Regions from separate parts of the Streptomyces sp. NPDC006314 genome, predicted to be linked through region 1. Evidence: riboswitches for the same ligand, from Rfam matches in the RefSeq annotation. Region 1 holds a riboswitch; each other region holds the start of a gene.
What was found. A riboswitch is a leader RNA that binds a small molecule or an ion and turns the genes downstream of it on or off. The one in region 1 is predicted to bind cyclic di-AMP.

Region 2: another riboswitch for cyclic di-AMP. It lies ahead of ABZ079_RS20445 (transglycosylase SLT domain-containing protein); the one in region 1 lies ahead of ABZ079_RS02115 (C40 family peptidase).
Region 3: another riboswitch for cyclic di-AMP. It lies ahead of ABZ079_RS14430 (LysM peptidoglycan-binding domain-containing M23 family metallopeptidase); the one in region 1 lies ahead of ABZ079_RS02115 (C40 family peptidase).

Annotation. Positions count from the first base shown of each region.
Region 1 is NZ_JBEXRL010000001.1:470,384-473,653, reverse strand. It holds gene ABZ079_RS02115 (C40 family peptidase) at 866-1,849, opposite strand; cyclic di-AMP (ydaO/yuaA leader) riboswitch at 1,857-2,028, opposite strand; gene pcrA (DNA helicase PcrA) at 2,313-3,270, shown strand, end outside.
Region 2 is NZ_JBEXRL010000010.1:186,048-189,317, reverse strand. It holds gene ABZ079_RS20455 (FAD-dependent oxidoreductase) at 1-152, shown strand, start outside; gene ABZ079_RS20450 (HAD family hydrolase) at 348-1,160, shown strand; gene ABZ079_RS20445 (transglycosylase SLT domain-containing protein) at 1,266-1,751, opposite strand; cyclic di-AMP (ydaO/yuaA leader) riboswitch at 1,755-1,936, opposite strand; gene ABZ079_RS20440 (polyprenyl synthetase family protein) at 2,641-3,270, shown strand, end outside.
Region 3 is NZ_JBEXRL010000006.1:418,602-421,871, forward strand. It holds gene ABZ079_RS14430 (LysM peptidoglycan-binding domain-containing M23 family metallopeptidase) at 218-1,117, opposite strand; cyclic di-AMP (ydaO/yuaA leader) riboswitch at 1,122-1,285, opposite strand; gene ABZ079_RS14435 (alpha-galactosidase) at 1,587-3,270, opposite strand, start outside.

The DNA of each region.
Region 1 (3,270 bases):
GGCCGCGAGCACCGCACCGGCGGCGACCGCGAGCCACGCCCGGGACCGCCGTGAACCGGGCGCGGGTCAGGGTGGAGGCGTGTCGCCCACCGCTGTCGTAGCCCGGCCGCCGGCAGCACGGGGTACCAGGCCAGGTCCAGGACGAGCGGCGCGACCGTCACAGTGCGCAGCACGCCGCGATCGTCGTCGTCCCACAGGTACAGGCGCCCGCTGCCGGCGGCGAGCAGCGTCGCCCCGGCCGGCGCCGACACCCCGAGTGCCCCGCCCGCGATCCAGTGGTCCTCCGGCGCCCTCCAGCAGTCGCCGCGGGTCGAAGTGGGCCAGGGCGAGGACGCAGAGCACCAGGCCCGGCCGGAACGGCACAGGAACCCCGCTCCCGGCATGCGCCGCTTCCAGCGCCGTACGACGAGGACGAACGGCACCGGCCAGAGCAGCGCCGCGAGCGCGGACAGGGCCTCGGCCAAGGTCTGCCGGCCCGGCGTCGGGAGCCGGGTGCCCCGCCGCGGTCGTCACGGCGACGGTGGTCAGCGCCCCCGGACTCTCCGCCCCGGCCATCGATCGCCGCCGTTCGCCGGACATCCGCAGGACGGAGCCGGCCCAGCGCCACGCATCGACGCCGGCCCTCACCCCGCAGGCACCACCCGGGAGACCGTCTCGTCGCCGGCCGGACGCAGGCCCACCGGCAGGATGCCGCTCGCCGCCAGGGCGGCCCCGGCCGCGGGAGGCCGCCCCCCCCACGCACGCAGACCCGAGAGCCGGGTATGCGCCCGATGCAAGGCGGCCGCGCGCATCCCGCCGGGCAGGGCACACGCGCGTGGAGCGCAGAAACGCCGGTGCGGCGCGGGTGGAGCCCGAACGAGAACGGTCAGCCCGGCCGCACCACGCTGCGGATGATCGATTCGCCACCGCGGTCGACGGACTCCTCGCGGACATACCCGCCCGGCTCCGGGGCGTGGATCATCATCCCGTTGCCCGTGCAGAGGCCGACATGACTGCTGTCGTCGTGGAAGAAGACCAGGTCACCGGCGCGCGCGTCGGAGAGGGGGACCGGGGTGCCCGTGGCGGCCTGGTCCTGGGCGGTACGCGGGAGGGTGACGCCGGCGGCCTTCCACGCGGCCTGGGTGAGGCCGGAGCAGTCGTAGGAGCCGGGTCCGCTGGCACCGCTCACGTACGGCTTGCCGATCTGGGCCCGGGCGAAGGCGATCGCCTTCTCGGCCTTGGTGGCCTGCCCCGAGCCCGGGGACCCGTGCACCCGCGGACCGGGCAGGTGCCGTCGGCCGAGCGCGGCGGGCCGCTGGCCCTCCTGGGCCGTGAGCCGGGACAGCAGCTCCTGGGCGGTGGCGAGCTTGTGCTGGACGGCGGCCTTCGCGGCCTTCACGTCGTAGCGCGAGGCGGCCGGCGTCTCCGGGCTCCTGGTGGCCTTGCCCCGCTCGGCCGCGCCCTTCACACGCGAGGCCAGCCGGTTCATCACCCTGCTCTGCGCGAAGTGGTCCTGCGGGTACTCCGCGAGGAGGGAGGCGGCCGTGTCCGGGGCGGCCGCGAACGGCATCCGCCCCTCCCTGGCCTTGGCGAGCCGGCTCGCGCGCCGGGCACCCTCCTGACGCGGATCCTCGGCATGCGCCCGCTGCCCGGCCACCGGTTCCTCCTCCGGTGCGGAGTCGGCCCGGCGGTAGAACTCGTCGATCTTCTTCTCGATCTCCTCCAGGCTCGGCCTGCCGTCGTCGGCGGGGGCGGCCTCGGCCGTCTGGGACAGGACGGCCACGGAAGTGAAGGCAGCGGTGGCGAGGGCGGGGCCGCGCAGGCCCGTTCCACGGGTGCCGGCGGGGCGCGGCTTGCGGTGCGACGCCAAGGGAGGCGACTCCTTCCAACGTGCCGCCTACCGGGTTAGCTGTCGGGTTCGGGCGGGTGCTTCGGAAGGGTTGCCCTACGGCGTCGTCCCGGGCGGGAGTCGGCCGATTCACCCCAGGATCGGTGGGTCCCCGGCTCCGGGCACCGTGCGGGGCGCGCCGGACTCGGCGGAGGCCGCGCGGCCCGGCGACGTTCGCCGGAGAGTGGTCGTGCGGCCTGACGGCAACCTAGCCAACTCGTGTGTCTCCTGTGAAGGTTGGTGTGCGGTATGTCCGATACATTTCCGTGACCCGAGGCCGGGTTCACGTGGACGTGACCAGGCGCTTCCGCAGCGTGAGGGGGAATCGGGGCCGGTGAGGCGGGGGCCGGCCGCCCGGCGGCATCCGGCAGCGGGCTCGCTCGCGGGGGCCGTGTTCCGGGGACGGGGATCGGTTGTCGGTGGGGAGCCCTAGACTCGGAGAGCGATGAGCAGCCTCTTTGACGACAGCTTCCTGGCGGACCTCCAGGCCCCTCGCGGGCGCGAGGAGGAGCCCCCGCCGCCGCCCGAGGACGATCACGTTCCGGAGTCGCTTCCGGACGATCTGTTCGGCGGGAAGTTCGACGTGCCGCCGGACCGGGACGCCTACTACCGCGACGGCGCCCCCCGCCCGCCGATCGACGCGGCGGCACTCCTGGAGGGGCTGAACGAGAACCAGCGCGCCGCGGTCGTGCACGCCGGCTCCCCGTTGCTCATCGTCGCCGGCGCCGGCTCAGGCAAGACGCGCGTGCTCACCCACCGCATCGCCCACCTGCTCGCCGAGCGGAACGTACACCCGGGCCAGATCCTCGCGATCACCTTCACCAACAAGGCCGCGGGCGAGATGAAGGAGCGCGTCGAGCAGCTCGTCGGCCCGCGCGCGAACGCGATGTGGGTGATGACCTTCCACAGCGCGTGCGTCCGGATCCTCAGGCGCGAGTCGAAGAAGCTCGGCTTCACCTCCTCCTTCTCGATCTACGACGCCGCCGACAGCAAGCGCCTGATGGCCCTGGTCTGCCGCGACCTGGACCTCGACCCCAAGCGCTTCCCGCCCAAGTCCTTCAGCGCCAAGATCAGCAACCTGAAGAACGAGCTGATCGACGAGGAGGACTTCGCCGCCCAGGCAACCGACGGCTTCGAGAAGACCCTCGCCCAGGCCTACGCGCTGTACCAGTCGCGGCTGCGCGAGGCGAACGCGCTCGACTTCGACGACCTGATCATGACGACGGTCCACCTGCTGCGGGCCTTCCCGGACGTCGCCGAGCACTACCGCCGCCGCTTCCGGCACGTCCTGGTCGACGAGTACCAGGACACCAACCACGCCCAGTACGCGCTGGTCCGCGAACTGGTCGGCACGGGCGAGCGCGCCGACGACGACGTCGACACCCCGCCCGGCGAGGACGACC
Region 2 (3,270 bases), on a different contig from region 1:
AGCTCGGCCCCGGCTACGTCTCCTCCGAACCCGGCCTGTACTTCACCGGTCTCCCGGCGGCGTCCTCGTACGGCCCGGTGATGCGCTTCGTCTGCGGCACGGAGTTCGCCTCCCCCCGCCTGACGAAACACCTGGCCGCGGCCCACGGCTGACTTCTTCGCGGGGAGGCCGACCACTACGGCGAGAAGCAGTCGTCCGCGCCGGCTCTCCCCGTCTCGCTCACCGACACCTCCCTCCGCAGCACCTCCACCATCAAAGGGGCGGCAGGCACCACTGGGGGCCGAGCAGCACGTAGTGCGGGGAAAGGACGATGAGTCGGCCGGGCGCGGTGTCCGTATTCTCTGATCATGGCACCCTCCCCCGCGTATGCACTGATCGCCACCGACCTGGACGGGACGCTGCTGCGCGGCGACGACACCGTCTCCGACCGGTCGCTGGCCGCGCTCGCGCGGGTGGCGCGGGCGGGTGCCCGGCACCTGGTGGTGACGGGCCGACCGGCCCCGCGGGTGCGGCCCCTGCTGGCCGACCTGGGCTGCACGGGGCTCGCGGTGTGCGGACAGGGCGCTCAGGTCTACGACGCCGCCGCCGACCGCCTGCTGTGGTCGGTCCGGCTGGACCGGGAACTGGCCGAGACCGCGCTCGGCAAGATCGAGGCAGAGGTGGGACAGGTCCACGCGGCCGTCGACCAGGACGGCGTGGACGGGCTTACGCTCATCGAACCCGGGTACCTGATGCCGCACCCGACCCTGCCCGCGGTACGGGTCGGCCGACGCGACGACCTGTGGTGCGAGCCCATCAGCAAGGTGCTGCTGCGTCACGCCGACCTGTCCGACGACGAGTTGGCGGCCGTCGCGCGCGCGGTGGTGGGCTCGCTGGCGACCGTCACCATGTCGGGGCCGGGGACCGTGGAGCTGCAGCCGTGCGGGGTGACCAAGGCGACCGGGCTGGCGCTGGCCGCCGAGCGGCTCGGGATCCGCCCCGAACAGGCCCTGGCCTTCGGGGACATGCCGAACGACATCCCGATGTTCGACTGGGCCGGACGCGGGGTCGCCATGGCCGACGCGCATCCCGAACTCAAGGCGGTGGCCGACGAGATCACCTTGTCGAACGAGGACGACGGCATCGCCGTCGTCCTCGAAAGACTCTTCCCGACCGACTGACCGGGATTTCAGTACGCCGCCGTCGGCCCGGGGCCGGTGCGCGCCGGTCCGTCAGGTGCCGGAGCGCACCGGTCCGCCGAGTGTCAGGCGCCGGCCCGCCGTGGGTCAGTACGCGCCGAACACGTTGTCGATCGACCCGTACCGCGCGGCCGCGTAGTTGCAGGCGGCGGTGATGTTGGCGACCGGGTCGTAGATGTTGAACGACGTTCCGGCCACGTGGTAGGCGTTGAAGGTCGGGTCGATGACCTGGAGCAGGCCCTTGGACGGGATGCCCTTGGCCGCGTTGGAGTCCCAGAGGTTGATGGCCATCGGGTTGCCCGACGACTCCCGGATGATGTTGCGGTAGATGCCGTTGTAGGTACCGGGGATGCGCTTCTCGGCCATGATCGCGAGCGACTCGCGGATCCAGCCGTCGAGGTTGTTCGGGTATCCGGCGGTGGTGGTGGCCGCGGTGGTCGTGGTGCCGGCCGCGGAGGCGCTGGTCGCGCCGATGAGCGGCAGCGCGAGGACGGCGGCGCCGGTGCCGACGGCGGCGAGGGCGCGGACGATGCGGTTGTTCCGGGTGCGGCGGTACTGAGTGGCAGCAGGCATGGGGAAGTTCCTCTCCGTCGCCTGCGAGGTGAGCTGTCGGGTTCGGGCGGGGAGGTGCCCGGCCGCGCCCCGAAGGAGGCACGGCTTCACCCCTAGCCGTTCCGGTGCGGCACGTGCCGTCCGGTCCAGCGGCTTACCTGGGTCCCCCGCTCCTGCCGTACGAATGAGTTCGTCGATGGGTTACGCGGGCGGCGGCAGGATTCGGCGTTCCGCCCGACGGCCCGGAACGTATGCGAGAGCACATGTCGGGAACAAGTACTGGATTCATACAACGCACTATTTGACCTTGATCTGTGCCGTATGAGGCACTTGATCCTTTGCGGTCGCCAACTCTCAACTGGCCGATGCCGCAAGGGGAAAGCGGTCCATGGGCGGAGGGTGCGGCCCATGGCGGCGCGTGACCCAATTCACGAAATAGCAAAATGCAGTAAATCAGACATGGGGGATTCAGGTGATTCGCGCCTGAGTTCGGGTGGCGGTCGAGCCCGTGCCGCAGCGCCCCTCGTTCTCGTAGTGGTGGCGACCTGCGGAGGGGGCGGTGTGCGGAGGGAGGTGGGCCGTCTGGGCGGATTCGGGTGGATGGGGGTGTGATCATGTGCCCGTGGCGCCGGCCGGGGTGGCGATGGCGGGTTCCTCGGCTGTGGCGCGGGCGTTACTCCGCTCACCCCGCGGTTCGCGACAAAACGCGCAGGTTCGGATTAAGTCAGTGAATGTCTCTCCTTACCAGCTCATCGGAACCATATCGGTCACGACCCGATACCGCCCGGGCTGGACCGGTGGGCGCTATCGGTGATCGAAAGGGGACCGGATACGCTGACTTGAGTGATGGCAGCGACCTATCGACAAACCGTGTAATCGCCAGCAGACACCAGCAGACAGGAGACCCCTCGTGACCGTCGTCGGGCCGTTCGGGCTGAGCGTGCGGGACCAGGCTCTGGAAGCCGATGTCCAGGTCGGATTGGCGGCTGTCGAGGAAGGCTTGCTCGAGGCCACCAAGAGCGAGGTCCCGTTCATCACGGAGGCCGCACAGCACCTCGTGCGAGCCGGCGGGAAGCGGTTCCGGCCGCTGCTCGTGATGCTCGCGGCGCAGTTCGGCGACCCCTACGCGCCGGGCGTGGTGCCGTCGGCCGTGGTCGTGGAGCTGACCCACCTCGCCACCCTGTACCACGACGACGTCATGGACGAGGCGGCCGTGCGGCGTGGCGTGGACAGCGCCAACACCCGCTGGGGAAACTCCGTCGCGGTCCTCACCGGCGACTTCCTCTTCGCGCGCGCCTCCCAGATCCTCGCCGACCTGGGCCCCGAGGCGGTCCGGGTACAGGCCCTCGCCTTCGAACGGCTGGTCACGGGCCAGATCCTGGAGACCGCCGGCCCCTCGGACGGCCGTGACCCGGTCGAGCACTACCTGGACGTGCTCGGCGGCAAGACGGGCTCCCTGGTGGCGGTCTCGTGCCGGTTCGGCGCGATGATGTCCGGCGCCGACGACACGGTCGTCGACGTACTCACCCAGTACGGCGAA
Region 3 (3,270 bases), on a different contig from region 1:
GTGGATCCGCACGATCCGGAAAGCGAAGTACCCACCGGCCGGTTCGGGACGAGCAGGGGCTCCGCGCGGATCGCCTCCCCTGTCGACACTCCGGGCGGGACCGCCACATGGCCGCAGGGAGCCGGACCATGCCCGGACACACCGAAGGCCGGACCCGGGGATCGTGGGTCCGGCCTTCGGAGGCGTGTCAGGCGGGGAATGCCGGGCGGGGCGGTCCTCAGCCGACGGCCACGCCGTGCTGGCGGAGGTAACCGAGCGGGTCGATGTCGGAGCCGTAGTCCGGCGTGGTGCGGATCTCGAAGTGCAGGTGCGGGCCGGTCACGTTGCCGGTGGCGCCGGACAGGCCGATCTGCTGGCCCGCGGTCACGGTCTGGCCGGCCGAGACGGAGAGCTGCGAGAGGTGGGCGTACTGGGCGTAGTAGCCGTCGTTGAGCTTGATGACGACCTGGTTGCCGTAGGCGCCGCCCCAGCCGGCGGAGACGACCGTGCCCGCGGCGACGGCCTTGAGGGAGGTACCGGTCGGGACGACGAAGTCGACCCCGGTGTGGTGGCCGCTGGACCACATGCTGCCGGCCACGTGGTAGCCGGTGCCGATGGTTGCGCCGGTCACCGGGAGGGTGAAGCCGGTGGCGGTGGCCGTGGAACCGGAGGACTTGGCCGCCGGGGCCGCCTGCGCCGGGGAGGGCTTCGAGGCCGCCGGCGCCTGCTGCGGGGCGGACTCGGCGCGGGTCTGCGCGGCCTTCTTGCCGAGCGTGAGTTCCAGGCCCGGGCGGATCAGCGCCGGGTCGGCACCGATGGCCTGCCGGTTGTCGTCGTAGAGCTGGTGCCAGCCGCCGCTGACGTGCTGCTGGTCGGCGATCGCCGAGAGGCAGTCGCCGGACTTCACCGTGTAGGTGCGCACAGCGGAATCCGGTTGCGCGGCCGCCTTCTTCACCGTGGCGGGAAGGGACTGCACGGTCTTTCCGGAAACTGACTGCGCGGGGGTGGCGGCGTGCGCTCCGGTGGCCCCGATGAGCGGGAGGGCCAGCGCGGCGCCGCCGGTTCCGGCGACGGCGAGGGAGCGGGAGCGGGAAAAACGCGGGGTCTTGGGACGTCGGTGCTTACCCTTAGCGGGCATGGCGCATTCCTCTCCGACGCCTGCGAGGTCAGCTGTCGGGTTCGGGCTGGAGCTGCCCGGCCGCGTTGGATCGCGACTTCACCCCTAGCCTGTCGCGGAGACCGGACAGGCAGTCGTACCTGGTGGGTCCCCCGCTCCTGCCGAACGCGGGTCAAGTGTGTGGGGACTCCGGGCGGCGGCAGGATTCGGCGTTCCGTCCGGATTGGTGGCGAACGTAGGCGAGCGAGACCTACGGAAACAAGCAGCCGGTCCCCGCCGTTCGCGTTTCCGGAGACCGAAGGCGGACCGGCCCGGTCACCCTGCGTGAATTCCCGCCCTCTGCGCCCTTCATTTTCCCTTCACTTCTTGAGAATTACGTGGACATGACGTGCGACGCTCGGTCACCGATATGACCCTCCTCACGCGTCACCCACCACCGGCCCTTACAAGGCGGCGAGTTGTAACGAAGCCGCCAATTCGGGCAGAAGGCTCAGATGCGGCACAGTCGGAGAACCGTCGCATCCAGGTCTCCCTTCAGGCCGGTGCGCAGCCCATGGTGCAGCAAGACGGCTCCTCGAAACACTTCGCCCGTTTCGCGGCATTCATACGATGCTGTCGGGTCGAGTCCACGCAACCGCACCGCCGGCACCGGTTCGCCGTAGCTCTGCGCCTGCAGCCAGGCGAGGACCACCGCCTCGTCCGCGAGGACGTACTGGACGGCGCTCAGGCCGCCCGCCGGGGGGCGCAGCCGGTACAGCTCGCCGCGCTGGACGACCGGGCGGATCTCCTTGTACAGCTCCACCCACCGCCGGGCCTCGGCCAGTTCCTCCTCGCTCCACTCCGTGAGGTCACCGCCGACACCGAGAACGCCGGCCATGGCGCTGACGAAGCGGAACCGCAGCGAGCTGACCCGGCCGTTGAGCTGTGTGTTCGGGCTGTCGGTGACCCAGGCGGCCATCACCCGGGCGGGGTGGATCTGGGTGAAGCCGTGCTGGATGGCGAGCCGGTCCAGCGGGTCGGTGTTGTCGGACGTCCACACCTGGTCGGTGCGGCTCATCATCCCGAGGTCGATCCGGCCGCCGCCCCCCGAACAGGACTCGAAGGCGACCCCGGGGTGCGCCGCGCGCAACCGGTCCAGCAGCGTGTACAAGGCCCGGACGTGGTCGGCCCACAGGCGCTGCGGGTACGGCTCACCGGGCCAGCCGGCGTCGGTGAAGCAGCGGTTGAAGTCCCACTTCACGTAGTCGATCGGGGCGTTGCTGAGCAGTGCGTCCAGCTGCCCCCACAGGTATTCCCGGACGTCCTCGCGGGCGAGGTTGAGGACGAGCTGGTTGCGCAGTTCCGTCCGCTTACGTCCCGATTGGTACTGGACCCAGTCGGGGTGGGCGCGGTACAGGTCGCTGTCCGGGTTGACCATCTCGGGTTCGACCCAGATGCCGAACCGCATGCCGAGGCCGTGCACCCGGTCGGCGAGAGGCTTGAGGCCGTGCGGGAAGCGGTCGGGGTTCGGAGTCCAGTCGCCGAGCCCGGCGCGGTCACTGGTACGGGCGCCGAACCAGCCGTCGTCCACCACGAACAGCTCGACGCCGATCTCGGCGGCACGGCGGGCGAGGGCGGCCTGCTGCTCCTCGGAGATGTGGAAGTTCGTCGCCTCCCAGGAGTTGAAGAGGACGGGCCGGTCCTGCTCCGCGTCCGGGATGACGTACGCGCGCTGATAGGCGTGCCAGACACGGCTCGCGCCCCCGAAGCCGCCGTCGCTCCACAACCCCGCGAAGACGGGGGTGGTGTACGACTCCCCCGGCTGCAGGAGCAGCAGGCCGGAGTCGTCGTAGCCGGCGCCGCCGGTGATCTGTACCCGGGCGTCCGGGAGTTGGGCGACGGCGATGCGCCAGGAGCCGGACCAGCCGAGCGCGCAGCCGTAGACCTCGCCGCGCTCCTCGGTGGCGTCGGTGTCGAGCGCGACCCAGGGCAGGTGCTGGTGGCCGGTGTGGCCGCGGCGGCTGCCGATGACCTTCTCACCGTAGGTGAGGGGGGCGGTGGTGAGCCGGGACTCGGCGGCCCATCGGCCGTGCAGCTGGGACAGCCGCCAGCCCTCGCGGTCGGGCAGGGTCCAGGTGGCGGCGTCGGCCCGCAGCAGCTCCACGAGCGCGTGACCGCCGTTGCCGAGGGTCACC